Regions from separate parts of the Veillonella sp. S13054-11 genome, predicted to be linked through region 2. Evidence: riboswitches for the same ligand, from Rfam matches in the RefSeq annotation. Region 2 holds a riboswitch; the other holds the start of a gene.

Region 1 (16,154 bases), on a different contig from region 2:
CCCCTAGTACTACACGCAAAGGTTCGTGACACTCACGGCCGCCGCGGTTATATAGGGCGATATTGAATAAGTTATGACCATCATAGAAGTCGCACACATTCACTTCGTCTCTAGTAAATGCTTTAATGCCAAACTGATCACCTGCTTGTAACGATCTCCCCTCAAGACCACCTATCTTAGCTTTTGTATGAGTCGATACGCTACCATTAATAGCAGGAACATCAATACCGCCTGAGAAAGCAATATACATACGCACGCCACATTGGCTAAAGCTACCAGAAATAATATCTCCTTCATGACATATAAAAGGTATGTATCGAGGCACGACTATATTATTAATAGTGGGATGCATATCAGCCCCTGTAAAAGCAACAATACATGTACCTTGAACCGTTAGTGTAGGCGGTAGCACGGTGCATTCTAAAGCACCTAAAGGCTCCTTGTTTCCTACTAAAGCCTGCCCCAATAGATAGCTTTCACTATCCATAGGCCCCGCTACAGGCATACCATATTGTTGATAGCCGACTCGTCCTGCATCTTGAATCGTTGTATACATCCCTGGTCCATCTACGTGGATTGAAGCTTTCTTAAAACTATTTAAAGCCACGCAAATCACCTACCTCTACTTCATGTACAACAGGAACATAAGCTGAACCTAAAGATTTTATGCGATAAAATTCAGTATCATCGATGGGCACATAACGAACGTAGTCCCCTGCTCTTAATAATGCAGCTTGTTTTTTAGACATATCATACATAGTCACAGGTGTGCGCCCAATAATCTGCCATCCCCCTGGAGAATCTGATGGATATGTGCCAGTCTGTTCTCCTGCAATACCTACAGACCCGGCAGGAATCAAAGTTCTTGGCGAAGACAACCGCGGAGTTGCAATGCGAGGATTCATTCCACCTAAGTAAGTAAAACCAGGAATAAAACCTAACATATAAACCAAATAGTCAGTACCACTATGAATGGATACAACCTCAGCTTCACTTATATGATTGTGAGAGGCTACAAAGCCTAGATCTGGACCATACTCGCCACCGTATATGGTCGGGATTTCAACAATCGTAACACGTTCATTTGCGCTGTCTGTTACAGATTCTTGTAATATAGGATTAATAGTTCTACAAATGTCGGAATACGTATATACCATTGCATCATATTGAACAAGCAATGCACAGTATGTAGGAACTAGTTCAATAATTCCATCTAGCTGTAAGAGTTTAATCTGCTCTATAACTTGTCGGATTTGTCGATTAATCTTTGGATCGATTGCTTGACCAAAATCAATAGAGATAGCGCAATCCCCTACAGGTGAAATTGTAGGTTTCATATGTACCTCCTGCTATAACTAGAAAGGACCATCACATTCAAGACGAACGTAATGGTGCTTTCACAGATAATTAATTAACCTAGTAACTTAGCAATGCCCTTTAAAGATGTAACACCAATGTAAGATGTTACGAGCACTACAATCCACCCTGTATAATATAAAAGTTTATTGTGTTTATATGTTCCTACGATTTCAGACTTATGAGTTGCGACAAGCATAACTGCCAACGTAACAGGCAAGATCAAACCATTTACAGAACCGGCTAAAATCAATAGAGATGCTGGTTTACCAATAAAAATCAGGATACATGTGGAAATAAAGATAAATGCCATAATAGTCAATTTTTCATTTCGTTCTACCACCTTAAACAATGTTTTTAAGAAGGATACTGATGTGTAGGCAGCCCCTACTACAGAGGTCAATGCGGCACAGAAGAACACTATACCGAATAATTTATGCCCGATTTCACCAGCTCCTAAAAGAAAAGCAGAACCAGCTGGATCCTTAGTATCTAGTACAAATCCCATAGATACCACACCAAGAACAGCTAAGAATAATAATATACGAACTAGCGCATCAACAGACATGCCCATAATTGCTGCACGACGTACATCCTTTAAATGTTCTTGACCTGTAATACCAGCATCAATAAGGCGATGACCACCAGAGAATGTTATATAGCCACCTACGGTCCCTCCAATAAGAGTTATCGTAGCAAGCCACGGATAATTCGTAGGTACTATCGCATGAGTCACTGCTGTCCCTACCGGGGGATTCGTTGAAAATGCTACATAAGCAATGAGGACGAGCATAACCGTACCGAGTACTTTAGCCGTATTATCTAGAACACCACCCATCTTCTTAGATGTAAATAGTAAGATGCCCAAAATACCACTAATAGCCGCTGCTGTTGTTGTGTCGATACCAAATATAATATTGAGGCCCATAGAAGCACCACCAATATTACCGATATTAAAGGCTAATCCACCAAGGGAAATTAAAAATGCCACTATATACCCAAGGCCTGGTAATACCTTATTCGCAATATCTTGACCGCGCATTTGGGATACACCAATAATTGTCCACACATTAAGCTGTGCAATAATAGAGAAAATAACGGATATAACGATAGCAAATGCAAAGTCTGCTTTCAACTCATTTGTAAACGCTGCTGTTTGCAACATAAAGCCAGGCCCAATAGATGACGTGGCCATTAAGAAAGCTGCCCCTAATAGGACAGAGAAACTCGCTTTACCTGTAATTGGTTTCATAGGAACCTCCAAAATAATAATTAATCTATGTCATACTTATTGCTTAAAGCTCATACTTGCTTTTAATACTTATATTCGTATTTTCTGTTAGTATTAATTAAGCATTTATTTTAATGTTCTTAATAGTGTTATCGGTGTTGAAAATTCGCCACCGTTATACCAGCTTTTGATAGCCCTTCCCGAATATACTTTGTGAAAGCTATCGCTTCAGGATTATCTCCATGAACACATATGGAATCTGCCACAATATCAATGGTCTTCCCCGTATTAGTAACGACCTTACCCTTTGTAACCATCATCAGTACTCGGTCTAAAGCCTCTTGTGGGTCTTTGATGAAAGCACCTACTTCTGTACGAGGGACCAATGTTCCCTCCTCTGTATAGCCACGATCGGCAAACACTTCCTGTATAACAGGAATACCTCGTCGCTGTGCCTCTTGAGCAATATAGCTACCACTCAATACCATGGCCGCGATATTAGGATTTACCGATTGTAAACCATCTAAAATTGCATCAGCTATTACAGGCGTAACACAAGCTGTATTGTAAAAGGCACCGTGTAACTTCATATGCTGTAAAGTAAGGTCATGACTATCACAAAAAGCTTGTAGTGCACCTAATTGGTATATCATATAGGCTTTTGCCTCCGCAGGATTTACTGCCATCGCACGACGACCAAATCCCATCAAATCTGGATAACCAGGATGTGCCCCTACGGCTACACCCTTTTCCTTACATATTCGGACAGTCGCATCCATAATAAGAGGATCTCCAGCGTGCCAACCACAGGCAATATTAGCACTTGTTACGTGATTTAATACTTCACTATCCATACCTAATGTATAATTACCAAAACTTTCTCCTAAATCACTATTTAAATCTACATAATGAGACATATACTATTACCTCTCCATCTTCATCTATTATATAAATTCTATAGAATATTGAATTTAATGATACGATTATACTAAATAAACCTATATCTTAGCAAGGATATTTATCAAATCTACAAAATTATTTTATAAATACAAAAACCACAAGATTTTAATCTTGTGGTTTTTATGTAAACTCAATTTTTTATCTCACTCTACTATATCCAGTCATAAGCTCATAAACCGTATTTTGTATATTGTCCGACTCTGTTATTTCAGAAACGGCACAAATAAAATCGGGATGCGCTTGCCAAACGGTATCAGCATTTGTAGTTTTAATTCCCCCAATAGCAACAATGGGAGCCTTACTAAACTGCTTTGCCCAATATATATAAGAAATGCCTACAGGATTAGCATTGGGTTTTGTTTGTGTAGAAAAAATAGGCCCTACCCCAATATAATCAATAACACCTATGTATCTGTTTGCCGCTTTTAGGTCAGATATACTATGGGTTGACCAGCCAATCAACATATTAGGCCCTACAATTCGTCTTACCGTATTGGGCGGCAAATCAGCTTGCCCAATATGAACACCATCAGCATGTACAGCCAGCGCAAGATCAACATAATCATCAATAATTAATAGAGCATGATAATTAGAGGTCAATCGTCTCAAAATCATAGCCTCCTGATATCGCAGAATAGGCGTTTTTCCCTTTTCACGATATTGTATAATTCGTATCCCTGCGCTTAGCATATCTTTTACAAGCGGAACTACATCTCGAGTACCACCCGTAATTCCATATATAGGGCAAGCATTCATTACCGCTGTTAGTTTGTCTTTTCTATTCACTTATTTCACCTCATTAAACATGGTGTTCTCTAGTAAAAGTGATAACGCTAGATCCGCCTGTTTTGCAGCAGCAATAGCTACACGAGGTGCATAAGGATACGCATCTTCTACACTGGAATGCTCGTCACCAACAATATATAAATTTTGACCTAGCTTTTTAGTTCGTAACGTATCAGAATTACCTATTCCAGCCAATCCGGATACCATGATTTTAGGTACATCTAGTGAGATTGTAGTTTCTAAAAACATAGATTTAGCTTCCACCGCATCAAAGGCTTCTATCAAAATATCGGCTTTTTTATAGATTTCAGGTATATTCTCGGTTGTCAATTTATCCTTATAAATCTTAACGATAACATTTGAATTAATAGCAGTTAACACATCTTGTAAAGCCTCTACCTTATACTGCCCCACATGACGCGAAAAATAGTATTGCCGATTTAAATTACTTAGCTCTACAATGTCATAATCTGCAATAATTAGATTTCGAATACCACTACGGACAAGATTAACAGCACAATTGGATCCCAATCCGCCAGCACCTAAAACGCCTACTACTGAATTCTGCAATTTACGAAACTCCTCAGGGCTATAGAAGTGGGATATAGCCGTTTCAAATTCGTTATTCATATGAGCCATACATATATCTCCTCATAGTGCCTGCCAATCTTTATAAATGGGTTGATACCCATTATTTTCGAGCATTGCAGCCATTTCACTTACGCTGCGATTGTCACTAATTGTAAATTGACTAGAATCATCTTGTTTTGTATGTCCCCCTACAGAGGTTGTTACGCCAGCTGAAACTTTTGTAATCCCCAGTCTCACCAGATTGTCACGCATATACTTGCTTTCACGAGAGGAAAGCGTAATTCCCACACGGGGAAACAAAAGACGCAAAGCCAAAATATATTGAACCAATGCCGTATCATCTACAGGATGTTTTGGTGAATAACCTACTGCACAAGGTCGAATTCTTGGAACGGAAACAGATAATTCTACATCTGGATAATGTTGCATAAGGTAATTAAGATGTAACATCGTCTTGTATGCCTCTCGACGCCATTCATCAAGGCCCATTAAAGCACCAATATTGACCACTCTAAATCCAGCCTGGCAAGCCAACTCAGGCGTATCAATCCGCTTTGCAAAATCACTCTTAGGTCCAAATGGATGTAATTGCGCATACAACGTAGGATTATATGTCTCTTGGAACATCGTCATTCCATCCGCTCCAACTGCAACTAATCCTCTATATTCCGCCAGCGTAAGCGAATACACCTCTACACTAACGCTACTAAAAATAGAAACCAATTTTTCTACGGCAGCCTGTATATACGACGGTGGACTACAAGATTTAGATTCACCGGTTAACACTAAAACTTGCTCTAATCCCGTTTCAGCGATTGCTTTCGACTCAAGCTCGATATCAGCTAAACTTAGCTTTTCACGGGCAATTCCACCATGATGACTATATCCACAATACACACAACCATTGTCGCAATAGTTTGAAATGTACATAGGCGTGAACAGCTGTATGGTATAACCAAATTGCTGTACCGTCCGTTCATGAGCCATCTGGGCCATATCTTCTAAATACAGCAGGGCTTGAGGTGATAATAGAATAAGTGCATCATCAATAGCTAACTTAGGTTTAGAGAGTGTTGAAAGTATTTCATCATCAGTTACTGCGCCTAATATGTCAGCTATATCTTCGTCGGAAACTCTTGAAAGTACATCTAAAAATGACATATCATCACCCTACTTTCGCAAGAAACCAGTTAACGGTGAAGATGCATTACCTACAGACTTCTTAGGTGCACATTTTGCAAGATATGCCTTGCGACCAGCCTCTACAGCATGATAAAAAGCCTGTGCCATGCCTACTGGGTCCGAACTCGTAGCAATAGCCGTATTAACAAGAACAGCACTAGCCCCCATTTCCATAGCTATTGTTGCATCAGAAGGACGTCCTATCCCTGCATCAACAATAATAGGCACATCAATAGAGTTGATTAAAATCTCTATCAATCCTTTTGCTTCAAGTCCACGATTACTACCAATAGGCGAAGCGAGAGGCATAACACAATTAGCACCAGCATCTACTAGTCGCTTTGCATCCATCAAATTAGGACTCATATAAGGAAAGACTATAAACCCTTCCTTTGCCAACACCTCGGTGGCTTTAATAGTCTCTAAATTATCGGGCATCAAATACATCTGGTCTTGAATGACTTCAATCTTAATCAAATTACCACAGCCTAATGCTTTTGCCATACGTGCAATGCGTATAGCCTCGTCTGCATTTCTAGCACCCGATGTATTCGGTAATAAATGCATTCTATCGGGGATATAGTTTATTATATCCTCCTCGCTTTGTGTTGTACCTACTCGCCTAAGAGCAACTGTCACAATATCTGATTGTGATGCTACTAATGCATCATGCATCAAATTATAGGATGCATATTTCCCTGTCCCCACTAACAAGCGACTAGAAAATGTTGTATTACCTACAGTAAATGAATCCAACATATCAACCACCTCCTACAAAGCTAACGATTTCTAATCTATCAGCAGCCGTTAATTTAGTGGTTGTATACGTTTCCTTACTAAGAATCTCGCCATTAAGCTCAACTACAAAGTGTTTACCGGCATACCCTAATTCATTAAGAACCAAATGAAGTTGCTCGTTTGAAACCTGCTTTGGCTCTCCATTAACAATTAAATCCATAGTGACCTCCCATATGAAAAAGCTTATAAAATATCAATATATTCTTCTTGTAAAGCTTTATTCATACTGCGTACAGCACAAAACTTGCCACACATCGAACAGGTTTCACCATGATCTTCCTCCGGTGCTCTACTTTCACGAATAGAACGAGCCCGTTCCGAATCAAGGGCACAAGCATATTGTGACTCCCAATCGAGAACTTGACGTGCCTTAGCCATAGTGTCATCTATATCTCTTGCATTAGGAATACCACGAGCAATATCTGCAGCATGCGCCGCTATTTTGAAAGCCATAATTCCGTCTTTTACATCATCTGCATTTGGTAAGGCTAAATGTTCCGCTGGTGTAACGTAGCATAAGAAGGACGCACCATGCATACCCGCTACAGCGCCACCAATAGCAGCCGTAATATGGTCATAGCCTGGAGCAATATCTGTGACGAGCGGTCCCAATACATAGAATGGCGCTCCATCACATAAAGATTCTTGAACTTCCATATTCATTTGTATTTGATGTAAAGGTACATGCCCAGGTCCTTCAATCATAGCTTGTACACCATATTGTTTCGCTCGTTTTGCCAATTCACCAAGCCTTACAAGCTCTTCAATTTGGCACACATCAGTTGCATCCGCCAAGCAACCTGGACGACAAGCATCACCTAAAGACAACGTAACATCATATTCTTTGCAAATCTTTAAGATTTCATCAAAGTATTCGTAGAATGGATTTTCATGACCTGTCATGCTCATCCACGCAAATACCAAACTGCCTCCGCGACTAACAATATTAAGCAACCGTTTATGATTCTTGATTTGATCTATTGTTTTTCTCGTAATACCACTGTGGATAGTAATAAAATCTACACCATCTTGAGCGTGTAATCGGATAGTGTCCAAGAAGTCTTGAGCCGTTAATTCACCCAAATCTTTTTGATGATGAATAACACTATCATAGATAGGCACCGTACCAATCATTACTGGCGATGTCTCGATTAATTTACGTCTAAAAATACGAGTATCACCATGAGTTGAAAGGTCCATGATCGACTCTGCTCCAAGTCGAATGGCTCGATTAACCTTTTCAATTTCACTATCATAATCAGTAACGTCTTTCGATGTACCTAAATTAACATTAACTTTCGTTCTAAGACGCTTACCAATCCCCTCTGGCGAAATGCTAGTATGTTGCTTGTTACAAGGAATAACAACCTTTCCTGCTGCCACTAGTGAACGTAATACGTCTTCATCCATACATTCTTTTTCCGCGACAACTTTCATTTCCTTCGTAACTACACCAGCCACAGCCGATTCCAATTGTGTCATAAACATTTTTACATCCTCCTATATAAAAGACATATATAGTTAGGTATGCAAAAACGGGTATCGAACAAAATGATCGATACCCGTATTAAGTATTAGCGTGCTTCCTACGCGGGCATGATCCCGATCAGGTATAAAGGTCAGGTGCTCGCAGCCCTTTCTCAGCCTATATAATAGGCTCCCTTGCATACTCACTATATAATTATGCTATTAATATTACTACTTTATTCAGATTTGTCAAATGATTATTCCGACACTTATACGTCTATTGTTTATTTCTCAGCCTTATCTTGGTCTTTACTATCATCGAAATCTGCTTTTTCAGAGATTGCAATGTGTCCATCCTTAACATCAGCAAGCAAGTGTTTTACATCGATATTATCCAAGTAGAAATCTGTTACATTATCTCGGATTTCAGATTCCACAACACGGCGTAACGGACGAGCGCCCATAGTTTTATCATACCCTTGTTCCATCAACAATTCTTTAGCTGCATCAGTTACATCAAGAGTAATGTCTTTCTTAGCCAAAGTCTTATTAACTTGATCGAGCATTAAATCTACGATTTTTTTCAAATCTTCTTTGCTTAATTGATTGAACTCGATAACTGCGTTGAAACGGTTCAAGAACTCTGGACGGAAGAATGGCGCGATGCGTTCCATTACATCTACTTTATTTTCATCATCACTGTCATTACCATAACCGAAACCTGCATTGGATGTAGCGATGATAACAGTATTTTTAAAGTTTACTGTGTTACCTTGACCATCTGTTAAGCGACCATCGTCCAATACTTGTAAAAGTAATGTAATAACTTGAGGGTCTGCTTTTTCGATTTCATCGAATAATACGATGGAATAAGGATTACGACGTACGCGTTCAGTCAATGTATTAGAGTTATCTTCATAACCAACATAACCAGCTGTAGCGCCGATTAATTTAGATACGGCTGTGCGATCACTATATTCGGACATATCCAAGCGAATGATTGCATCTTTGTTACCAAACATATCTAAAGCTAATTGTTTAGCTAATTCTGTTTTACCTACGCCAGTAGGACCTACGAATAAGAAGCTACCGATTGGACGGTTACCTTCGTCAAAGCCTGCACGGTTACGACGAATTGCTTTAGATACAGCTTCTACTGCTTTATCTTGACCAATTACATGAGCTTCTAAACGAGATTTCATGTCTTTCAAGCGTTCGATATCGGATGCTCCCATTTGAGATACAGGGATACCTGTCATTCTTTCAACGGCTTCTGCTACATCGTTAACCTTAGCCACTACCTTTTGATTTTCTGTATGGTTATCAAGCTCTGCTTGTAACTTTTGAATACGCATTTTTTCATTAATCGCAGATTCATAGTCTTCTTTTTGAGCATATTCCTCTTGTTTTGCTTTAGCATCTGCAATATCGGCTTCCAATGTTTTAATATCTGTTACAGGATGTTGAGATGCCAAGTGAGCTGCTGTTACATCGATTAAGTCGATAGCTTTATCAGGCAAGCTACGTTGTGGAATATATTGTACGGAATAATCTACAGCTGCTTTCAACACCGCATCTGGCAATTCAATATTATGATGCGCTTCGTACAATGGACGAATGCCTTGTAAGATTTTGAAAGTATCCTCTGCAGATGGCGCATTTACCTTGACTTCATTAAAACGACGAGCGAGAGCCGCGTTTTTCATGATTGTATTACGGTATTCATCTTGTGTTGTAGCACCAATAACAGTCATTTCACCACGAGACAAAGCAGGTTTTAAGATATCTGCCAAGCCTTTGGACCCTTGACCATCACCTGTGGAACCAGCACCCAAAATTTGGTGAATTTCATCGAAGAACAAAATAATATTGCCAGCGGCTTTTACCTCTTTAATAAGGTTTTGAATATTTTCTTCGAAAGAACCACGGTATTGAGTACCAGCTTCCAATCCGGAAATATCAATGGAAATGATTTCTTTATTTTTAATAGCTGCTGGAACATCACCATTTACAATAGCTTGTGCCAAGCCTTCTACTACTGCAGTTTTACCAACACCAGCATCACCTACAAGTACAGGATTATTTTTAGTACGACGTGCTAAGATTTCTGCTGTTTCTTGGATTTCTTTATTACGACCAATTACAGGATCAAGTTTACCATCACGAGCTTGTTGAGTTAAGTTTGTCCCCAAACGAGCAAGGATACCATCTTGTTTAATTTTACCTTGTTGCGCAGCTTGAGCAGCTTGCATTTCTTCATTAGATGGTAATCGACCAGTTTGACGATAAAACGCAAATTCTTCTGGAGTTACTTCGCGACCATTAATCTTATAACTACGTCGTTCTGTGGAATAACCACCCATATTACCCATCAATTGATTAAACAAATCATTCATGCTAGAAAATTCATTACCAAAGTTGTTAAAGTTGTTGTTCATATATTTTACCCCCTCATACATCATAGAGTTTAACTATTTGACTAATACTATTTTTACTGGGTTTATTTACCCTACGACATTATAATAACCCTTAAAAGTCAAAAAGTCAATATGTCAAAGTGTATTTTTTGACTTTTATTTTGACCAATTCGATTTATGAGGAAAGAATGTAGATAAATACTGGATTTATAGGGCGCAATTAAAATTAAACTTTTGAGTGATTTATTATAAATGCAAAAAAGACCATTCGTCGAATGGTCTTTTATTAACAATATTACTTTGATTTTTTATATTCTGCTCTAAATCCATCACGAAGTACTGCATAACGTAGTAAATTCCTTATAAATGATTGTACATTAGGATCGCTCCACTCTAATAAACGAGAATTATTTAAACATCCAAGAAATATTTCATCACCATGAACAAGCTCAGGCGCCCGCTCCTTAATATATGCAATAACATCTGCTCTTTTAGCTGCGCCCCCTTTACCTCTTGTTAAAGAACCGTTATGTACTATATCTACTATATTAGTAATCGGATTATATCGACAATACCGATCTAAATTTAATTGAAGGGAATGATGCCGCGATTCTTTATTAGCTATAGATATATTAAGTTGAGTAGAGCCACTTCTATTCCCCCAGTGTGGATCATTTTCAGTATGTATAGTTCCACAAATACTAATACCAAGCACTTCATCTTTATTCATATGGTCTTTTGCAATAAATAAGCGAGACCAAACCTGATAATTGCCACCGCCACTATTACCAAAGTGTGGCATACTTACATAGCAATCCTCTGTTACACCTATATTTTTTAATACATCATTCTTTTTAATTTCCTTATGCAAAATTAAATTAATTAGGTTTAAAGCAACCCCTCTGATATATTTAGGCGTATATTCACTAATATCCCCATGCTCTGCAAATGCCTCTTGAAACTCATCAGACATAAGTTCTTCATATTTATATGCCTCAAAGGGTTCTGGCTCGACAAAAGAAATTTCTTTTATTAAAAGCTCCTCTAATAAAGGAATATCCTTAACTTCATGATATGCCCCATCATTATAATAATATATAATTGCCTCCACACCATTAACCAGCATAATATAATCAGCACTAAGTATTTCTCTATATCCTGAAGCCTGATTAAATACTTCATCACCTAGCACGTTAATATGAGGCGCCTTACATTCTATAATCATCAATACATCTGTACACTCATCATCACGGTAGACAACAATATCTGCTCTTCCACGTAATCCCTTTTTAGTATGTGCCATTGATTCTTCTACAAAAATCCGATTAATAGGTATTCCTAATTCTTGTTGCAAGAATACAATTGTTTTTTGGCGAACACACTCCTCCGGTGTCGCAGCTAACAAAAAACAACGTATTGGATCATATATACAGTCTCCATCCCGTTGAAATTTTTCAAGTTCTATCTTATCAAAAATCTCTTCTATATACTTCATAATAGATTATCTCCTCAAATCATTTACTTGTTCTCAACAACTATAAATTTATAGATATTACTTCCTTTTATATTTTGCACGCACTTCATCACGAAGTATTCCATATCGAAGTAAATTATTTATAAAGTTTTGAACATCAAAATGCTCCCATTCCAACAACCTAGAATTATCTATACTACCAAGATATACTTTATTCTCTCTAATTAAATCTGGTGCTTTATCCTTTACATAATCTATAACAACTTGGTGTTTCATAGATCCACCTCTACCAAACGATAGGGCTCCATTATGTGTAACAGTTATCATATTGGTAACTGGATTATACTCACAAAATTTATCCAGATCTAATTGTAAAGTATGATGTTTATTTTTCTTGTTCGTTATTGATACATTTAACTGTGTATTATAATAACCAATCATACTAAGACCCCAAATTAAGTCTTTATTCTTATTATCTTTAGCGATAAACAAACGGGTCAACTCTTGATAGTTATAACCAGCACTATTTCCAAACCTAGTTCTTTTTACACCAAAATCCTCTGACACACCTATCCCAATTAAATCATCATGATTAATAGCAGTTTTTAGTAAAATTAAATTTAAGAAATTAAGTGCAAATAATTTTATATCATGGTATGTAGAATCACCTAAATAATTTTCTTTTTGGAATGCACGTTGAAGGTCCTTTGACAAAATATCATGATAACTATATGATTTTATCGGCAATGCTCGAGCATACTCTACTTCATCATTTAAAAGTTCTCTATAAGAAGGAATACCTTCAATTTCTATAGCAAGTCCAGAATTATATTTATACATTATAATCTGATGCCCATTAATCAGCATATAATAATCAGCATTAAGAATTTTAAGATATCCTTCTGCCTGCTCACGTACTATATAACAAGATACATCCACCTCAGGGGCCTTACATTCGATTACTAAAAGTGCATCTTTTTTCTTATCATCCCTATAAACAACTATATCTGCTCTTCCCCGTTTTCCTCTTTTCACATGAGCCATAGACTCTTCAACGCTAATCCTCTCAAGTGGCACTCCTAAGTCACTCTGTAAAAAATGAATTGTTTTTTGCCGTACCACCTCTTCTGGTGTGCATTGGACAAATATATTTCGTATAGGATCAGCAAAGGATGTTCCTCCCGGTTTATATTTCTGTAATCTGATATTATTAAATATCTTTTCTATATTTTCCACAATATAAATCCCCTTATAACAGCTGTTCGAAGTTCATTATTCCTTCATTTTTAACATTATATCATACATAAATATTAGTAGTCTTATAAAGGGACACTACAGTTAAAACCAAAAAGGTTCCGTATTTCAGTTGAGGCTTATCGACCATCAACTTCCTACGGAACCTTTTCCCTTTACGACATCGGATAACACTACAAGAATGCTATAGCGAAATCATCATTTTAATTACTATATTTAGTTATTAACCTTTAGTTGCTAGTAAACTATTAACCATAGCTTTCAATGATTCGATTTCAGCTTGTTGTTTATCCAATACTTCCTTCTGTCTACTATTCTCTTGTTTCAAAGAGGTCATTTCATCCTGCATCACATAAATGGAGCTGATTGGACCGCCTTTGTAGCGTTCTGATACAGCTTTTTTAGCATCGCTGTTACCAAACTTGTGAGTATAGCCGGCATTGATCATATTATGACGTCCACCTACGGAAACACCCACGTTGAACATTGTATCTTCATTAGTATAATGAGCAAGACCTAATGCTGCTGCACTCTTACCACGATAGTTACCATATCCGGCCATCACTTGAGTTGGCTCTAATGGATCATATTGAATTGGTTTCAACGCTGACATAGCCGCCGCATGAGCGCCTACTCGTTGTGTTTCGGTTTCAACATTAGCAATTGCATTAGCAAGCTGAGCATTAGATTTTTTCAATTGACCAAGGTTAACTGCATCTGTATCTGCTGTACCAGCTGCAACGCCCTTGATTTGATTGTTGCCATTATTCAAGCCTTCAGTAGTCAAAGACACTGTACCAGCATTTGGATTTTGCGGATTAGCAGGTGTGATAGTCACGCCAGAGCCATTTACAACAGAGGTATTTCCTGCTGCATCTTTGCTCTTAATAGTGTCACCTTTCATAACAGTGGATCCGCCATTATCGTCCTTCACTTCTACACTGGACAAACCATTTAAATCTTTAGCTAATTGTACTTGTAACTTGCCGTCTTTTGCATTAACGCCGATATTGTTATCAGTCAATTTCGCTGCGTCAGCACCACCAACAATTTCGAGTTTTTCATTCAATGTCTTATCGATAACTGTATTTCCGTTATCACCAGCGAAATGTAAACCATCGTTCATTGTTGCTACGGTTTCTTTAACAGAATTGCCGTTAGCGTCTTTCGTTTCATAAACGATACGATCTTTACCAGCACCAGTACCTGTCAAGCCGTCAGCACCTTTAGCCGCTGTAATAGATGCATTCGCACCATCTTTACCGCGTACGCCCATAGTGCCGTCAGCACCGTTCAATACAACGCCCGGTTTATCATTTGCTACATCGCCTACGGATACACTTTCAAGGCCTGTCATGTTTTTATTCAAGGAATACGTGAAAGTTGTACCTGTTTGGTTAATAGTGAGGTTATCACCGGCACGGAATTCTACTTCCGTTTTGTCCCCCACTTTAGTGGCTGTGTTATTACCTGTTGCTTGACCTGTACCTACGGCACTGCTCTTCGCCAACCAGCCGAAGTCCGCTACCTTATCTTCTACGGCCATCACACGAGTATCTACCGCTTGAATTTGGTCTTCTGTCGCTGCTTGACCGCTCACAGGAGCCTGCCCACGAGTCCATGTCTTATTGGATAAACCATTCACAGTACCTTTGTTGTCCTTGTTAACAGTTACATCGCCCGCTTTGAGGTCTTTACCTTCTACAGTACCTTCGGATGTGATATTGCCTTTAGTCTTGATGCTACCATCAGTTCCGTCAAGAACAATATTACCATTGCCCAAGTTAACTTTATCCGCCAATTTGATATCGTAATTTGTATGACCATCAGCAGGATCTACAGTTTCTTCTAGTACCAAATTCGGAGTTTCTGTATTCTTCTTATTAACAGATACTGTCGTTTTGGATGCTGCTGCCGCTTTCTTCACATCACCGATGTTTGCCGCATTCGTATCAACATCACCACCACTCGCTACATTGGAGATAACTTTACCACCATTGTTTAAGCCTTTATCGGTAAGAGATATTTCGTTAGCACCTGGATTAATGGTCATGCCTTTAGGACCGTATTGAGTTGTATTCGTACCGTCTGTCACAGTCGTGCCTGCACCACTGATTGTGGATACTGCATTACCGTTTTTGAATTGAGCGCTAGTCAAGTCATTCAATTCTTTAGACAATTGTACATGCAACTTACCGTCTTTCGCATTAACACCGATATTGTTATCGGACAATTTCGCTGCGTCAGCGCCACCAACGATTTCGATTTTTTGATTCAATGTCTTATCGATAACTGTATTTCCGTTATCACCAGCGAAATGTAAGCCGTCGTTCATAGTCGCTACGGTTTCTTTTACAGAATTGCCGTTAGCGTCTTTCGTTTCATAAACGATACGATCTTTACCAGTACCTGTACTTGTCAAACCGTCAGCACCTTTAGCCGCTGTAATAGATGCATTTGCACCATCTTTACCGCGTACGCCCATAGTGCCGTCAGCACCATTCAATACAACGCCTGGTTTATCATTTGCCACATCACCTACAGATACACTTTCAAGGCCTGTCATGTTTTTATTCAAGGAATACGTGAAAGTAGTACCTGTTTGATCAATAGTGAGGTTATCACCGGCACGGAATTC
Region 2 (16,154 bases):
TGTAAATGGAGTGGCATGGCTATTATTGATGCACTTATTACCTTGCCGCTTGTATTGCCACCAGTTGTTGTTGGCTTTGCTCTTCTCATGGTGTTTACGCCAGGCTATGCCTTTGGTGCATGGCTTGAGACGCATGGTATGAGCGTTGTGTTTGCCGCATCTGGTGCGGTGGTAGCATCTTCAGTTATTGCGTTTCCATTATTTTATCAGACGGTGCGTTCTACATTACAATCTGTCGATCATAATATGGAGGACGTAGCGCGCACATTGGGTGCTTCAGAGTTACGTATCTTTTTTACTATTTCTGTACCACTCGCTTGGAAAGGCATTTTGACGGGCAGTATTTTAGCATTTTGTCGAGCTATGGGCGAGTTCGGTGCCACAATCTTGATTGCCGGTAATATTCCAAAGGTAACACGTACCATGCCATTAGCTATTTACTCCTATGTAGAGGCAGGGCAGTACATGGATGCCTTTGAATTAGTTATTTATATTTGTGTGCTCACATTGGCATTGTTGAGTGGGATTCACCTCATCACAAAGGGGTCCTTGTTCCGCCATATTGATAATAATTAGGAGGTCCGATGATTACATTTTCCTTTACTGTAGCGAGACCTTCTGTGACTGTGAAAGCCGATGGTGTACTTCCTTCTGGTATCACAGTATTAACAGGCCAATCCGGCAGTGGTAAAAGTACTTTCATTAAGTGCATTGCAGGGCTTGTGAAACCGACTACAGGTAGCATTCAATATAATGAAACTATATGGGTTGATCGCGACAAAAAAATCTGGGTACCTGCTCAAGAACGTCAAGTTGGCTATATGCCACAAGGTAATATCGTATTTCCACATTTATCGGTGGAACATAATATTACCTATAGTAAACGAGGCACGTCAGAGATGTGTGACAGCTTATTAAAACGCTTAGGCCTTGAGAAATATCGTAAAACGAAAGCAGGTAGCTTGTCTGGTGGTGAGCAGCAACGCGTTGCATTGGGGCGTGCTCTTTACTCTAAACCAACCATCTTGCTTCTTGATGAACCATTATCTGCACTAGACTGGAATTTACGTAAGCATGTTCGAGAGGATCTTGTTTCTATTATTCGCGAATGGGATGTGCCATGTATATGGGTTACCCATGATGAAAGCGAAGCCGAAATGGTTGGAGATCGGCACTGGACTTGTGAAGATGGGCTCATAGTAAGGCGTTAGCAGTTTTGCTTATGAATCCCACGATGGTTGTTACGATAAATGCTATTGCAAAGGCTGGTAATGTTGCACCTATAGAGCTTTCACTATGCAACATATAATGGTATAAACCTACAGATACAGCCCAAATCAGCCCACGAATTAGATAAGCCGATAGCGTTTGTACTTGCTGGCGGTTGACAAAATAGTCTGCCAATAAGATGGCAATCATTGGCGCAAATACAGAGCCGATAAGGTATAGAAAGTCTGTAATATCGTCCATTGGATATAGGATGGCTGCAATGGTGCCGACAATGGTTACAATAACCGCTATGCCTTTACTAGATGCTCCATTATAGATGGTCGTACTAGATACACCTGCTGAGTAAGCGTCCATAAAGGTCGTAGTTACTGTTGAGAAGATGATGACGATGAGTCCTGCAAGACCGAGGCCCGCGTTCATCATGATGGTAATAATGGAGTCGCCACCGCCAAAGATAGCTGCGCTAAGGCCCAAGGTGTACATGGCGACACTCGTTACGGTGTAGATGGCAGCACTTGTTAGTGATGCGGAGAAAGGGCTTTTGCTTTCACGAGTATAATCACTGATGAGAGGTAGCCAAGACAGTGGCATAGCGATTGATAGCTCAAGGGCTGCTATAAAGCTCATATTGCCATTAGTCATGAAGCTACTGTCACTAGGCCATTGAGAAATCATGTGAACTCCCATGTAGAGTGTGAGGCCTAGTAATAAAACAGATACGATAGCTTGAATATAGCCTGTATTGTGGAGACCGATGAAGAGCCATAAAATGACGAGCGCCCCAATAGCAATAGTCCAAATCATAGGAGATAGGGGCGCCAGCTCTTGTAAGGCAAGCATAGCATCGTAAATCATGATACTAGTCCAACCGATTAGTTGGATCATATTTAAAAAGGCAAAGCCCTTTGCCCCTAAGGGACCAAAGCTAAAGGCTGTCGTGTTCATACTGCCTTGCCGCAAACGGCCACCGATGAGTCCTGCTCCAAAGAGCAGAATACCGCCGATGATATGGCCTAAGATGATGGCATATAGTCCTTGAGTGAGGCCTAAGGGTGCTAGATAGGTACCGGTCATGATCTCCGCTATAGATAGGGCGGCACCAAACCATATCATGGCGAACTGTGGTTGTGTGATGTGTGTATCTTTCATACGTCCTCCTTGCCAGGAAGTCATAGAAAAAGCCGAGCTCACAGGAACTCGGCTATTAATCCTCTATGTTCCCTACGTTGGCATTATCCAAATCAGGTTATGGGTTAAAGCATTAGCTTACTCTCAGCCCACTCTTGTGAGCACCCCATTATGGTTTCATTATACGAGGTGGTGCGGGAACCGTCAATTCTTTTGTTGCATAGATTGTATAATGATGTTATAACTAGAGTATAAATATATATTGCCACTAGGGGTGCTTTTGCTGAGATTGACCATTCAAAACCCTAGACCTGATCCAGATAATACTGGCGTAGGGAAGTGGAGTGAAACATAATACTAAATTATTACGAGACCATTCCATTTGAGGTGGTCTCATTTTTTATTTAGTTGGAGGTATTATGAAAAAACTGATTATTGCTAGTATATGTGTAGCCTTAGGTGTCGTCTTATCAACTACGTCGATTCCCATTGGCCCGGCCCGAATTTTTCCATTTCAACATATGATAAATGTGATCTTAGCCGTTATAGTTGGGGCGAGATTCTCTGTAGGTGCCGCCTTTAGTACCTCTTGCTTACGTAATGTACTAGCGCTAGGTTCTCCCTTAGCCTTTCCAGGCAGTATGATTGGCGCTTGGTTATCTGCGTATCTATATAAGAAATACAATGCCATCTGGGCGGCAGCTCTTGGCGAAATCATAGGTACAGGGCTTATTGGTGCTCTTGTAAGTTATCCAATTGCTAACTTCCTACTAGGTAAACCGTTGGCGTTGTTGACTTTGATTACATCCTTCTCCATGAGCTCTGTTGCAGGTGCTTGTATTGGCTTCGTGGTATTACAAATCTTATCTCGTCGTAATTTGTTACACAAGGAGGCATAATGAAACTACATACTGCATTGACAATTGCCGGTACTGACCCTAGTGGTGGCGCTGGCATTATGGCCGATCTAAAATCATTCCAAAGCCGCCATGTATATGGTATGGCAGTGGTTACCTCCGTAGTAGCCCAAAATACAACAGGGGTTCACCACGTAGAACACCTATCGCTAGAAAGCATAGAAAAACAGTTACACGATGTATATTCAGATATTCTTCCTCAAGCCGTTAAGACGGGTATGATTGCTTTGCCGGAGATGATGGATCTCATCTATCCGTATGTGAGTAAGAACATTCCTTATGTGATGGATCCAGTTATGATTGCCACTAGCGGCGATCGACTTGTATCGGATGAGGCCGTCGATTTCTTAAAATCTAAACTCATTCCGGTCGCCACAGTCATTACACCTAATCGTAGCGAGGCAGAGGTGTTAGCGGATATGTCTATTACTTGTGAAAGTGACATCACAACGGCAGCTAAGCGTATTTTACATGAATTAGGACCTCGAGTGGTTATTATAAAAGGCGGCCATATTGGAGATGATGCAACGGATTATGCTTTCACCAAAGATGGAGATGTGCGTACGTGGACAAGTTCTAAATATGATACTGTTCATACTCACGGTACGGGCTGCACCTTCTCAGCAGTTATTACGGCAGAACTCGCTAAAGGACGTGATGTAATGGATGCTATTGGTATTGCAAAGGACTATATCGCTCTAGCTATTAAACATAACCCCGCCCTTGGTCATGGCTGTGGGCCTGTTAATCATATGGCTTATGGGTTATTGGTAAATGGCCCTCAAACGATGGATGAACTTTTGAAAAATGACTAGAGGAGATAGTTATATGACCTACAACAATCCAAATATAAATGGTTCAAATTGGTCCGAACTGAATATATTAGAGACTCTACGCAAAAAAAATCCTCTTGTTATTTGTATTACCAATGATGTGGTGCGGCCCTTTACGGCTAACGGTTTGCTAGCCATCGGTACATCACCCGTAATGAGTGAGTGCAGCGAAGACTTAAAAGACCTTATCGTTCATGCTGCGGCTCTACTCATTAACATTGGGACCGTTACACCAGATAAGGTTACCTATTACAAAGAGGCTGTTAAATTAGCGAAGGCTCATGAGGTACCTATTGTGCTAGACCCTGTGGGCTGTCACGCTGGGGCTTATCGATTATCTGTTGTTTTAGACTTGATTAAAACCGATGCTATTTCGTTGCTACGAGGAAACCAAAGTGAAATTAAAGCCATCTATGATGCTCTTAATACAAATCATAAGATTGACAGTTCTCTCTCTGGTAAGGGCGTAGATGGGGCACAAGTTGAGGATAGCGCAATTATAACGTATTGTCTTGCACGCCAAATTAATTGTCCTGTTGTCGCAACGGGCGAAGAGGACTACGTTTCTGATGGAACTCGTGTATTTGCAGTTCCTCATGGTCATCCAATCATGACAGCGGTAACAGGGACCGGCTGTCTATTAGGGGCTGTCTTAGCTGCATTCTTTAGTTCCTATTATCCATTCATGCATAACATGTCTATCGGTGAGTTTCTTGCGTATGCACTGGCTTACTATGGACTTGCTGGTGAAAGTGCGGTTAAGGTGAGCGGTGTAAAACCTGGCAGCTTTAGTGTGGCATTTATGGATGCCTTATATGAATTCGATGATGCGATGCTTTTATCTGGAAACAGAATACGCTCCGTAGTTGTACCCGAACAATTAAAGGTATATTTTATTAGTGGCACACAGGATGTAGGATTTAATGAAAGACATTTACTGGACACTGTTGAAGCTGCTTGTCGGGGTGGCGTGACATGCTTTCAGTTTAGAGAGAAGGGCACAGGAACATTAGAAGGGCAACAGAAACTAGAATTAGCCCAGCAGTTAAAAGAAATCTGTGCCATGTATAATGTACTTTACATTATTAATGACGATGTAGACTTAGCGGTGGCAGTTAATGCTGATGGTGTTCACGTAGGACAAGAAGATATGCGTTTAGAAGACGTTCGCAATCTTGTAGGGAATAAGGTCGTTGGTATATCCATTCACTCTGTGGAGGAACTTCATAAGACTGATGTAGTGTATGCAGATTGTGTCGGTGTAGGCCCTATGTATGCCACAAGTAGCAAACCTGATGCTCAAGAGCCATGCGGACCAGATCGTATTACTGAGTTACGAGCAGAAGGTCTAACATTACCGTGCGTTGGTATTGGGGGTATTACCTTAGATAACGCAAAGCCTGTTTTGCAAGCAGGTGCCAGTGGAGTAGCCGTAATATCTGCTATTGCTCATGCAGATAATCCATATGAAGCAGCAGAAGAATTTAAAAATTTAGTAGATAAAATAAAAATCTAGCAAAAGAATGCAAAAAAAGACGATGACAAATGTCATCGTCTTTTTGTTAAGGAAGTTGTCAGTACTTACTGTAAGTTTAGATTGTACTTACAGGTATAGTTTTATTAAAATCTGTACTTACAGGTTGTTAATCTAGTTAGTGTCGTACTTACAGATTAGATGGATTCAACGAAACGGTGGAAGAAAGCTTGTGGGTGTGCACATACAGGGCAAACTTTTGGAGCTTCTTCACCAACGTGTACGTAACCGCAGTTAGCACAGATCCAAGCTACTGGTTCGTCATTGTGGAATACTTTGTTACCGGATACTTGAGCTGCTAATGCAAGGTAACGAGCTTCATGACGAGCTTCAATTTTACCAACTTCGCGCATTTGGAAAGCGATTTTAGCAAAGCCTTCTTTTTCAGCTTCGTCAGCGAATTCTTTGTACATTGTAGTATGTTCGTAGTTTTCACCAGCTGCTGCATCGCGAAGGTTAGCTTCGATATCAGCGGAAATATCGCCACCATGAAGAGCTTTGAACCACAATTTAGCATGTGCAGATTCGTTGTGAGCTGTTTCTTCGAAATAGTCAGCGATTTCGTTCATGCCAGCTTTACGAGCTGCACTAGCGTAGAATGTATATTTTTGGAATGCTTGGGATTCGCCAGCAAATGCTGCTTGAAGATTTTTTTCAGTGTTAGAACCTTTTAATTCTGCCATTTTAATACTCCTTTGTACTTACGATAATTTTCAAAATTGTTACTTAACGTATATATTCATAACCACTTGGTTGTGAATGCAATGGAATAGAATACTTATTCTATCAATTTCGAGGGCGACTTCGCCTTAGTAAGAAAACTTATTCTTAGATCAAATAGACACTTGCCTAACTCTTAAAATAGTACTTACTTATTTGTGTATTTCGGCACTTGCCGTCTTAACAGTTTTATATACAATGTGTTATCCGTATACTTAACGAATAATCATTGTTGACTATATTGTAACATACTAAATGAGAAATGCAAGTCTTTTTGTAAAATTTATTTCGAAAATTTTCTAAATGATAAATATTATCAATGTAGTAAAAATGCGGATTTATAAAGATTGAATAGTATGGGATTTATAAAAAATCTCTATTTTGATATTGAGAATGATAACTAAATGAAAAATCATTATTGTTTAGTTATTAATGTTAATTTCTTTAGATGCACTAATATTTCCCTATAAAATATAATGATTAAGCTAAACATTTTTGTGATCTTTTGGTGATTATATAATACTATTTTTCTTGTGTTATGGTTTTAATTATAAGAACAGCAGACATATCAAATCTGTACATTATATATTTAGGGCGAACATTTTATGGTTATATAATAGACGATTGAACTATAGAATCAGTATATATTTATAGAACCAACTATTTTATGTATAATAAATATATAAATATTGACAGAAGTTAAAGGAGGCGCCATGGCATTTGTTAGATATTACGTAGGCGATGTAGTGAAGATGAAAAAATCACATCCTTGTGGCAGTGACGAGTGGGAAGTTAAGCGAATCGGCATAGACTTTCTCATCGTATGTAATGGCTGTGGTCATCAACTCTTGATGCCGCGCCCTAAATTTGAAAAGGCTGTTAAGAAAATCATCTCTCGATTGCCGGAAAATGAGTAAGGAGAAATTATGGTACGACTTACTGATTATGTGACAAGTGGAGGCTGCGCGTGTAAGATTGGGCCTCATATATTAAACCGTGTGCTAAAAGCTGTAACACCCGTTACTAACGAGCATGTTCTCGCAGATATGACTGGTGCTGATGATGCTGGAGTATATCAAATCTCGGATACCTTTGCATTGGTACAAACCTTAGATTTTTTTACACCTATGGTTAATGATCCTGGTTTATTTGGTAAAATTGCAGCTGCCAATGCATTAAGCGATGTATATGCTATGGGTGGAACTCCTTTAACAGCGATGAATATCGTAGGCTTTCCGGTTCCTCTCGTCGAGCAAGGTGTTTTGACGGATGTGTTAAATGGGGCTGGTTCGATTGTAGCCGAGGCTGGTGCAGCCATCGTAGGTGGACACAGCATTGAAAATAAGGAACCTATCTTTGGGATGTCTGTGACTGGTCAAGTAAATCCCCATCAGATTTGGAAAAATAAAGGTGCTCAAGTAGGGGACGTGTTGGTGCTAACAAAACGCATTGGTACAGGTATTATGAATAATGCGTTGAAAGCAGATTTATTCCCTGTAGGCACGGAACAGGCCGTCACTAGTATGAGTACTTTAAATCGTGCAGCGGCTGAGGTGGCACATAACTTTACAGTTCATGCTTGTACAGATGTTACAGGCTTTAGCCTCATGGGACACTCCGTAGAAATGGCGAGTGCTTCTAATGTGACGATTCATATTAAAGTTTACGATATCCCTCTTTTTGATGATGTCATCGAGGCGGCTCAAATGGGGTTAATTCCGGCTGCATCTTATGGTAATCGCAAGGCTATAACTGAAGTGCAAGTTGATGAGGCCTTGGATCCTGTATGGACGGATATTGTATTTGATCCTCAAACCTCTGGCGGGTTATTATTCTCTGTTCCTGCTAGCGAAGGTGAGGCGCTTGTTCAGGCCTTTCATAAGGCGGGTATTGACTGTGCTGCTATTGTGGGGACTGTTGAAAGCTTCAGTGGTTTAGCGGTACGCGTTATAGAATAAAATTATAAAAATCAGGTTTATACTATTGAGGATAGATATTTAATTAAATTATTATTAGCTGATAGCTGATAGCTGATAGCTGATAGCTGATAGCTGATAGCTGATAGCTGATACTTTCACAAATTATATAATGTATATAGAGGTGTATGATGAGCAATACAAAGGAATTAACGGTAGATGTGCGCGGTAGCTTGTGTCCAAAACCTGTTATTGAAACTAAGAAGGTAAGTGATGCGAATCCAAATGCTGTTATTACTACAATTGTAGATAATGAAGTGAGCCGCGATAATGTAGAAAAGTTTGGTAAGTCTCGTGGTTATGGTGTAGCTATTCGCCAAGATGGCAAGGATTTTTATCTTACTATGACACCAAATGCAAATTCGGTAACGGAAGTAAGTTGTGAACCTATGAACTATGGAAATCGCGTCATTTTGATGACGAAGGATTATCTTGGTGAAGGTAGTGAAGAGCTTGGCCGAAATTTGATGAAAACCTTCTGGGTATGTATGCTTGAAGTTGACGTAAAGCCTTCTAAGATTTATTTCATCAATAGCAGTGTTAAGATGGTAGTCAATGATTCGGTTCATTTGGAAAATATCAAGAAATTAGCTGAGCTTGGTGTAGAAATTGCAGCATGCGGTATTTGCCTTGATTACTTTGGTGTGAAAGATGAGCTAGGCGTAGGCAGTATTACTAATATGTACGCTATTACAGATGCAATCCTTGGAGATAATATTGTTAAACTATAATATTAGTATTTTATTTTGATATATCGATTTAGAGCTACTGATTTAAAGTAGATTTCTTATTTCTAGAATGAATCATTGAGATGAAAGACATTTAATCGTATCTACTTTGGTAGGAGGTGAGGCATTGGAAAATAAAAAATTACTTGTAGTTTTTACCTCTTATTATTTTGGAGATAAGGCAGACAAGGTGTTAACAGAATTAGAGGTGCCTCATCAGTTGATGGCCACCCCCCCAGAGCTTTACGATATGTGCGGTTTATCTATTGCAATAGACTCAAGTATAGTGGATCAAGTAAAGACCATTTTAAAAGAACATAAAATTAGTACATCTGGCTTATTTTGGTATGAAAAGGGCGAACTGGCCGTACCATATGAAGCTTAGTAGATAAAAATTAAGTCACATAGTTACTTTTTTGTAACTATGTGACTTTTTTGTGCGTTCTTGTTGGAATATACCATATGGTTTATACTGACATCATCAGCTGAAAACTAATAAAATTGATACTATAAAAGGAGTTTATTATGAATACAACAATGAATGCTATTAACTGGCCAAAAGAATACTTACCAGGTTTAACTGATAACTATGTATCTAATGAGGTGATTGTAAAAGGTATCACTGTAGAGGCTGTATGGGAATACTTAACAAATGCTGCTACATGGCCTTCTTACTACAGCAACTCTAGCGATATTAAGATGCTTAATCAAGAAGATACACATCTTATATCTAATACACGTTTCTTCTTTAAAACCTTTGGTTTCCCTGTGGATGCAGAGGTTGTAGAATATGTAGCACCTAGTGAAAATCAACCTGGTCGAATTTCTTGGCATGGTTGGGCTGGTGAAGTTGGCACTGCTGAGCGACTAGATGTTATTCATGCATGGCTTGTGGAAGAGCTTGATTATGGTGTAGTTCGTATTTTGACACAAGAAACACAAGTAGGTGAGCCTGCGAAAGAATTACATATAGCTAAACCAAATCCGATGCTTAATGGTCATCAAGATTGGCTTGATGGTCTGGTAAGTGCTGCTAAAAGTGTTAATAAATAATAGAAACTATTTGTTGCTAATTAAGGCTCGTGATACTATTAAATGAGGAGGTTTCTATGGAAGAAAAATTATTTAATTGTCCTGTAGAGGCATCCCTCAGTGTAGTAGGAGGTAAGTATAAATCTATTATTCTGTATCATTTGATGACAGATGGAACGTTGCGATTTAATGAGATACAAAAACTCATTCCTCAAGCGACGATTAAGATGCTTTCACAACAATTGAAGGATTTAGAAGCAGAAGGTATCATCCACAAAGAGATTTATCCAGTGGTGCCACCAAAGACGGAATATAGTATCACTGAATTTGGCGAAACGCTACGTCCTATTATCATGGCCATGTGTGACTGGGGACGAACCTACAAAGGTGATATGATAAAGTAAGTCCTTTATTATGTAATGTCATTTCGATAAGGAGTTAGATATGAGTAAATATGAAATAGAAAATGTAAAATTAAAAGCCCCTAAATTTGATCGTAAAGATTTAGAATATGCTATGACATATCGCTATGCATGTAAGAAATTTGATAGCGCTAAAAAGATTTCTGATGATGATTGGCAAGGTATCTTAACAGCGGCGCGCTTGTCTCCAACCTCCTTAGGTTTTGAAGCTTACCAATTATTAGTTATTCAAAATCCTGAAATCCGTGAAAAGATGAAAGCTTATGGTTGGGGTATTCAAGCTGGTCTTGAAGCGAGTCATTTCGTAGTGTTCTTAACACGTAAAAAGGTGGATTTGGAATTTGATTCCCCTTATGTACGCTACATTCAAGAAGAGGTGAAACAATTACCTGCTGAAGTCGATGCTATTTATAAAGAAAAATATGCTCAGTTCACAACTGAAGACTATAAAACATTTGAGTCTGATCGTGCTGCCTTTGATTGGTCTTCTAAGCAAGCGTATATTGTAATGGCTAACATGATGACTATGGCTGCTTATGAAGGCCTTGATTCCTGTGCATTGGAAGGCTTTAATCAAGATAAGATGACAGCTTTTTTAGGTGATGAATTAGGGCTCTTTGATACAAAGCACTTTGGCATTGCTGTAATGGCTGCTTTTGGTTATCGCGATGAAGAACCGCATCGCAATAAAACACGTCGCACAATGGATGAAATTGTTACAGTAGTTTAATCGATTGCGACTTTTATAACTATATCGGATTTCTTCATTTAATCTTTAGAAATGAATGTTATATTATAAATATACATATTATTTATAATATTTATAAATTTCGTTTTTTTGTAGGATATTATAAATATATTGATTAAATAGGAAGGAGTGATTGTATGTTATGGTCAATTATTGTTGGTGGTTTTATCGGTTTTCTTGCAGGAGCCATCACTAACAAAGGTGGAGCAATGGGTGTTATTGCCAATGTTGTTGCTGGTTTAGTTGGTTCGTCTGTGGGTCAAGCAATATTTGGCACATGGGGTCCTAGCTTAGCTGGCATGGCATTAATTCCTTCTGTTCTTGGTGCTGTAATTGTTGTTGCTGTTGTTTCGTTTTTCTTCGGGAAAAAGGGATAGTAATCTTTTTTTTAAAGTATAGCTAACATAGCTATAAATGATTTTATATGAAAGGATCATAATTATGGCATTAGAAGATAAATTAAATCAAGCTAAAGGTGCATTAAAAGAAAATGCCGGTAAATTAACTGGTGACAAAAAATTGGAAGCAGAAGGTGCTGTAGAAAATACAGCTGCAAAAGTTAAAGACGCTGCACATGATGTTGCTGAAGATCTCAAAAAAGCATCTGAAGATGTTAAAGATGCTGTAGATGGTGCGATTAGTGGCGTCAAAAATGTTCTTCATAAAGACGATAAATAATATTATATAAAGGTTATAATTAGTAATAAAAAACCAGTAAATCCTGAGATTTACTGGTTTTTGTTATATAAGTTTGTTTATACATTGAAGCGGAAATGGGTTACATCGCCGTCTTTCATAACGTAGTCTTTACCTTCAAGGCGTACGAGGCCTTTTTCTTTAGCTGCATTTTGGCTACCACAAGCTTGTAAGTCATCAAAGGATACAATTTCAGCGCGGATAAAGCCTTTTTCAATATCCGAGTGAATTTTACCAGCAGCTTGAGGTGCTTTGGTGCCATTTACAATCGTCCAAGCACGAGCTTCCATTTCACCAGCTGTGAAGTAATTGATAAGACCTAAAAGTGCATAACTTGCTTTGATAAGTTTAGTTAAGCCAGACTCTTCAAGACCAAGATCTTCAAGGAATGCAGCAGATTCTTCTTCGGATAACTCTGCAATTTCAGATTCGATACGAGCGGACACAACAACGATGCCAGCGCCTTCATTTTTCGCATATTCCTCTACGCGTTTTACATATTCGTTGGAAGAGTAATCAGATACTTCATCTTCGGAAATATTGGCTACATAAAGAGATGGTTTAGCTGTAAGCAATGTCAACTCTTTGATCATTTCTAATTCGTCTTCATCAAGACCTTGTGCACGAACGGGTTTTGCTTCACCAAGACCTTCGATGATGCGTTCTAATAATGGTAATTCAGCACGTGCATCTTTGTCGCCAGATTTAGCAATTTTTTCAATACGTTGTTTGCGTTTTTCTACGGACTCAAGGTCTGCAAGGCAAAGCTCAGTATTTATGATTTCGATGTCACGGATTGGGTCAATAGAGCCAGAAACGTGAGTGATGTTAGGGTCATCGAAACAACGAATAACTTGTGCTATCGCATCTACTTGGCGGATATGGCTAAGGAATTTATTACCCAAACCTTCGCCCTTGGATGCACCTTCTACGAGGCCAGCAATATCTACGAAGCGCATAGCAGCAGGAAGGATGCGTTTGGAACCGAACATTTCAGCCAATACAGCTAAACGATTATCTGGAACGTCAACGACACCTACGTTAGGTTCAATTGTACAGAATGGATAGTTGGCAGCTTCAGCGCCCGCTTTTGTGATAGCGTTGAATAATGTACTTTTACCAACATTTGGAAGGCCTACGATGCCTACTTCTAAATTTGTGCTCATGGTACCACCTTTTATTAACAAATTGATTTCGTTCTTTGTGAAAGTTTATAGCAATAGTTTGTTATAAACCTTATCAAATAAATATTATACCATACTAATAGGATGGAGTTACTCTATAAATATAAAATAGATTATTTCAAAGTGCTATAATATAAATAGAGTTAAATATATTACTTAAATAATGTGATAAGTTCATATTAAAATATAGGATTAATATAGATTTTTATTCGCCGTAACTATATAGATATAATTTATAGGTGTATATATTAATAGGGTATAGAATGTATCCAATCATGTTAATATATATATTTCTAAAACTATATTGTGAAAGCTAATAGGAAAGGAAGTTCAGTATGTTTTCCAAGCTATTTGATAGTTTCTTAGTCCATTATTTAGAACGCTTTAATGATCATTGTTTTACCGTAAAAATTGGAGATAATGAATATACAATCGGTGACGGAGAATCCGAGTTTACCGTCATCGTTAATCGCGATATTCCCAAGAAGGATTTGTTAATATCCGCAGAACTCGCCCTCGGTGAAGCGTATATGCGTAAAGATATCGAAATTGAAGGGGATTTGTTTAAAGCCCTTTGTGTAGTCCTTGGTCATGTAGGTAAGGACTCTATCAATCGTAAGGTACTTAGCTCGCTCTTTAATGCAGGTCTTAAAAAGAAAGATCAAAAACAACAAGTATCTTCCCATTATGATTTAGGCAATGAATTCTATAAATTGTGGCTCGATGAAACCATGAGCTATTCCTGTGCGTATTTTAAGCATGAGAATGATAGTCTTAAAGATGCGCAATATCAAAAGGTTCATCATATTCTCGATAAATTGTACTTAAAAGAGGGAATGACTTTACTTGATATCGGTTGCGGATGGGGATTCCTTCTCATTGAAGCGGCTCGTAAATATGGGGTTAAGGGCTATGGGTGTACTCTTTCCGAAGAACAATGGAAAAAAGGACAGGAACGCATTAAAGAATATGGCCTTGAAGGACAGGTTGAGATTGAACTTATAGATTATCGCGACGTAGCAGCTTCCGGACGTACCTTTGACCGTATTGTCAGCATCGGCATGCTTGAACATGTAGGTCGGCCTAATTTTCCTCTGTATATGGAGGACGCATCGGATATGCTTAAAGACGGAGGTTTGTTCCTGCTTCATTACATCAGTGACCCCTCTGAAAAGGAAACAAGTGCCTGGATTCGTAAATATATCTTTCCGGGTGGATGTTTGCCGTCCCTTCGCGAAATGGTCAGCCTCGCTTATGACTATGATATGAATGTCATTGATGTTGAAAGTTTACGGTATCACTATTATAAGACTTTAATGCATTGGTATAACAATTTCCAAGGCGTCCGTGAGCAAGTAGAGGCGAAACGGGGGAGTGAATTCGTACGCATGTGGGATCTGTATCTTTGTGGGTGTGCGGCAGGTTTCTACATCGGTAATATGGACTTGCATCAAATTTTGATGACAAAAGGTGTTACGAATGAGTTGCCGTTAACACGTTGGTATTAATTAAGAGTAAAAATAGACTTATAGGACAAAAAAGAGACCATCTTAAGATGGTCTCTTTTAATGTGTATGAAAAAGGCCCTCATCTATTAAGTCTATGAGGACCTCACTCTATTATAGAGAATGTGCTCTTAATTCTTCAGCAGATTGTGTGGAAATCCAAGCTGGTGGAATGTCGAATACGGTGTAGCAACCTGTGCCGCCGTGTTTAGCAAGTCGGTAGAGACCACGAGCGTAAGCAACAAGTGCAGAGCCTGTGAATTCAGGGTTAGAGTCAAGTTTCAAGGAGTACTCAATAACGTGACGTGTGCCTTCTGTACTTTCACCAGAGCGAAGAACGAAGCCACCATGTGGAATGCCTTTATGGTCGCGATCAAGTTCTTCTTGGGAAATGAAGTTGACTACAGTTTCATAGCCTACGAAGTAGTTTTCCATAGTTTTGATTTCGTTTTCGATTTTAGTTTTGTCCGCATCGGGAGCAGCTACTACGTAGCACTCACGAAGGTGGCCTTTATAGCCATCAACATCTGGAGTTTCGCCGTTACGGATAGCTTCTAGGTATTGTTCTTTAGGAACAGTATATTGACGAGCGTCAAGAACACCATCGATACGACGGATGGCATCGGAATGACCTTGGGATACACCACGACCCCAGAATGTGTAGGATTTACCTTTTGGTAAGATTGCTTCCGCGTAAACGCGTTGCAAAGAGAACATGCCTGGATCCCAACCACAAGAAATTAATGTAGCAGTTTTGGCCTCTTTAGCTACTTTGTCTACATTAGCGAAGTGTTCAGGAATACGTGCATGTGTATCGAAGGAATCGATACAGTTAAAGTATTTTGTTACCATCGGTGTTTGTTCGATAAGATCTGTTGCAGAACCACCGCAAAGAACCATTACATCGATTTTGCCTTTAAAGTTAGGAATATCTTCCATCGTGTAAGTAGGTACACCAGATACAGTTTCAATACCTTGACGGCGAGAAAATACGCCGATGAGCTCCATATCAGGTTGTAACTGAACAGATGCTTCTACGCCACGAGCTAAGTTGCCGTAACCAACGATACCAATACGAATATTCATATTAGCCTCCTATATAAGTTGAAATTTAATAATTAACATATTTATTATAGCATAAAATTAATAGCTTTTAATATTTTTCTATAGAATTTATTAGATGGTATAGAAAATAATTAATATCTAATTTAAACAAGTAATTTGTGCACAATTATATCGATACATAGCGTGTTGTTATAGGGGACAAATAAAAAATCATATGAGTAGAAATTGACACATATACCCTGAATCTAGATACAATTAAATTGGTTATGTTAGTTAGTTATGTTCATAGTTGAAGTGTTAAGGAGGTATAACATGAGAAGAAATGTAAAAGCTGCTGTTATTGCTGCATTAATCGTAACAGGTGCTAATGCTTTTACCATGGTATCAGCCACAACTGTGGAAAGTCATACAGACGGAAAATCCATTGGCCTTAATT

What was found. Region 2 has a riboswitch for thiamine pyrophosphate ahead of thiW (energy coupling factor transporter S component ThiW). Riboswitches for the same ligand answer to the same signal wherever they lie in the genome.
Region 1: another riboswitch for thiamine pyrophosphate. It lies ahead of thiC (phosphomethylpyrimidine synthase ThiC); the one in region 2 lies ahead of thiW (energy coupling factor transporter S component ThiW).

Annotation. Positions count from the first base shown of each region.
Region 1 covers NZ_PPCY01000007.1:21,745-37,898, forward strand. The annotation lists gene VPHSUH08_RS07145 (biotin-dependent carboxyltransferase family protein) at 1-556, opposite strand, end outside; gene pxpB (5-oxoprolinase subunit PxpB) at 594-1,337, opposite strand; gene VPHSUH08_RS07155 (NRAMP family divalent metal transporter) at 1,412-2,608, opposite strand; gene VPHSUH08_RS07160 (LamB/YcsF family protein) at 2,737-3,504, opposite strand; gene thiE (thiamine phosphate synthase) at 3,686-4,333, opposite strand; gene thiF (sulfur carrier protein ThiS adenylyltransferase ThiF) at 4,334-4,972, opposite strand; gene thiH (2-iminoacetate synthase ThiH) at 4,985-6,085, opposite strand; gene VPHSUH08_RS07180 (thiazole synthase) at 6,095-6,865, opposite strand; gene thiS (sulfur carrier protein ThiS) at 6,867-7,064, opposite strand; gene thiC (phosphomethylpyrimidine synthase ThiC) at 7,088-8,392, opposite strand; TPP riboswitch at 8,471-8,578, opposite strand; gene VPHSUH08_RS07195 (ATP-dependent Clp protease ATP-binding subunit) at 8,656-10,809, opposite strand; gene VPHSUH08_RS07200 (type I restriction enzyme HsdR N-terminal domain-containing protein) at 11,084-12,283, opposite strand; gene VPHSUH08_RS07205 (type I restriction enzyme HsdR N-terminal domain-containing protein) at 12,341-13,498, opposite strand; gene VPHSUH08_RS07210 (YadA-like family protein) at 13,740-16,154, opposite strand, start outside.
Region 2 covers NZ_PPCY01000004.1:294,294-310,447, forward strand. The annotation lists gene modB (molybdate ABC transporter permease subunit) at 1-576, shown strand, start outside; gene VPHSUH08_RS05225 (ATP-binding cassette domain-containing protein) at 585-1,211, shown strand; gene cytX (putative hydroxymethylpyrimidine transporter CytX) at 1,195-2,379, opposite strand; TPP riboswitch at 2,432-2,537, opposite strand; TPP riboswitch at 2,619-2,713, shown strand; gene thiW (energy coupling factor transporter S component ThiW) at 2,778-3,257, shown strand; gene thiD (bifunctional hydroxymethylpyrimidine kinase/phosphomethylpyrimidine kinase) at 3,257-4,090, shown strand; gene thiM (hydroxyethylthiazole kinase) at 4,104-5,624, shown strand; gene rbr (rubrerythrin) at 5,780-6,325, opposite strand; gene VPHSUH08_RS05255 (DUF951 domain-containing protein) at 7,076-7,279, shown strand; gene selD (selenide, water dikinase SelD) at 7,289-8,320, shown strand; gene yedF (sulfurtransferase-like selenium metabolism protein YedF) at 8,470-9,069, shown strand; gene VPHSUH08_RS05270 (DUF3343 domain-containing protein) at 9,194-9,451, shown strand; gene VPHSUH08_RS05275 (hypothetical protein) at 9,592-10,119, shown strand; gene VPHSUH08_RS05280 (helix-turn-helix domain-containing protein) at 10,176-10,502, shown strand; gene VPHSUH08_RS05285 (NAD(P)H-dependent oxidoreductase) at 10,543-11,250, shown strand; gene VPHSUH08_RS05290 (GlsB/YeaQ/YmgE family stress response membrane protein) at 11,406-11,645, shown strand; gene VPHSUH08_RS05295 (CsbD family protein) at 11,710-11,946, shown strand; gene ychF (redox-regulated ATPase YchF) at 12,024-13,130, opposite strand; gene VPHSUH08_RS05305 (cyclopropane-fatty-acyl-phospholipid synthase family protein) at 13,484-14,656, shown strand; gene VPHSUH08_RS05310 (diaminopimelate dehydrogenase) at 14,768-15,739, opposite strand; gene VPHSUH08_RS05315 (autotransporter outer membrane beta-barrel domain-containing protein) at 16,031-16,154, shown strand, end outside.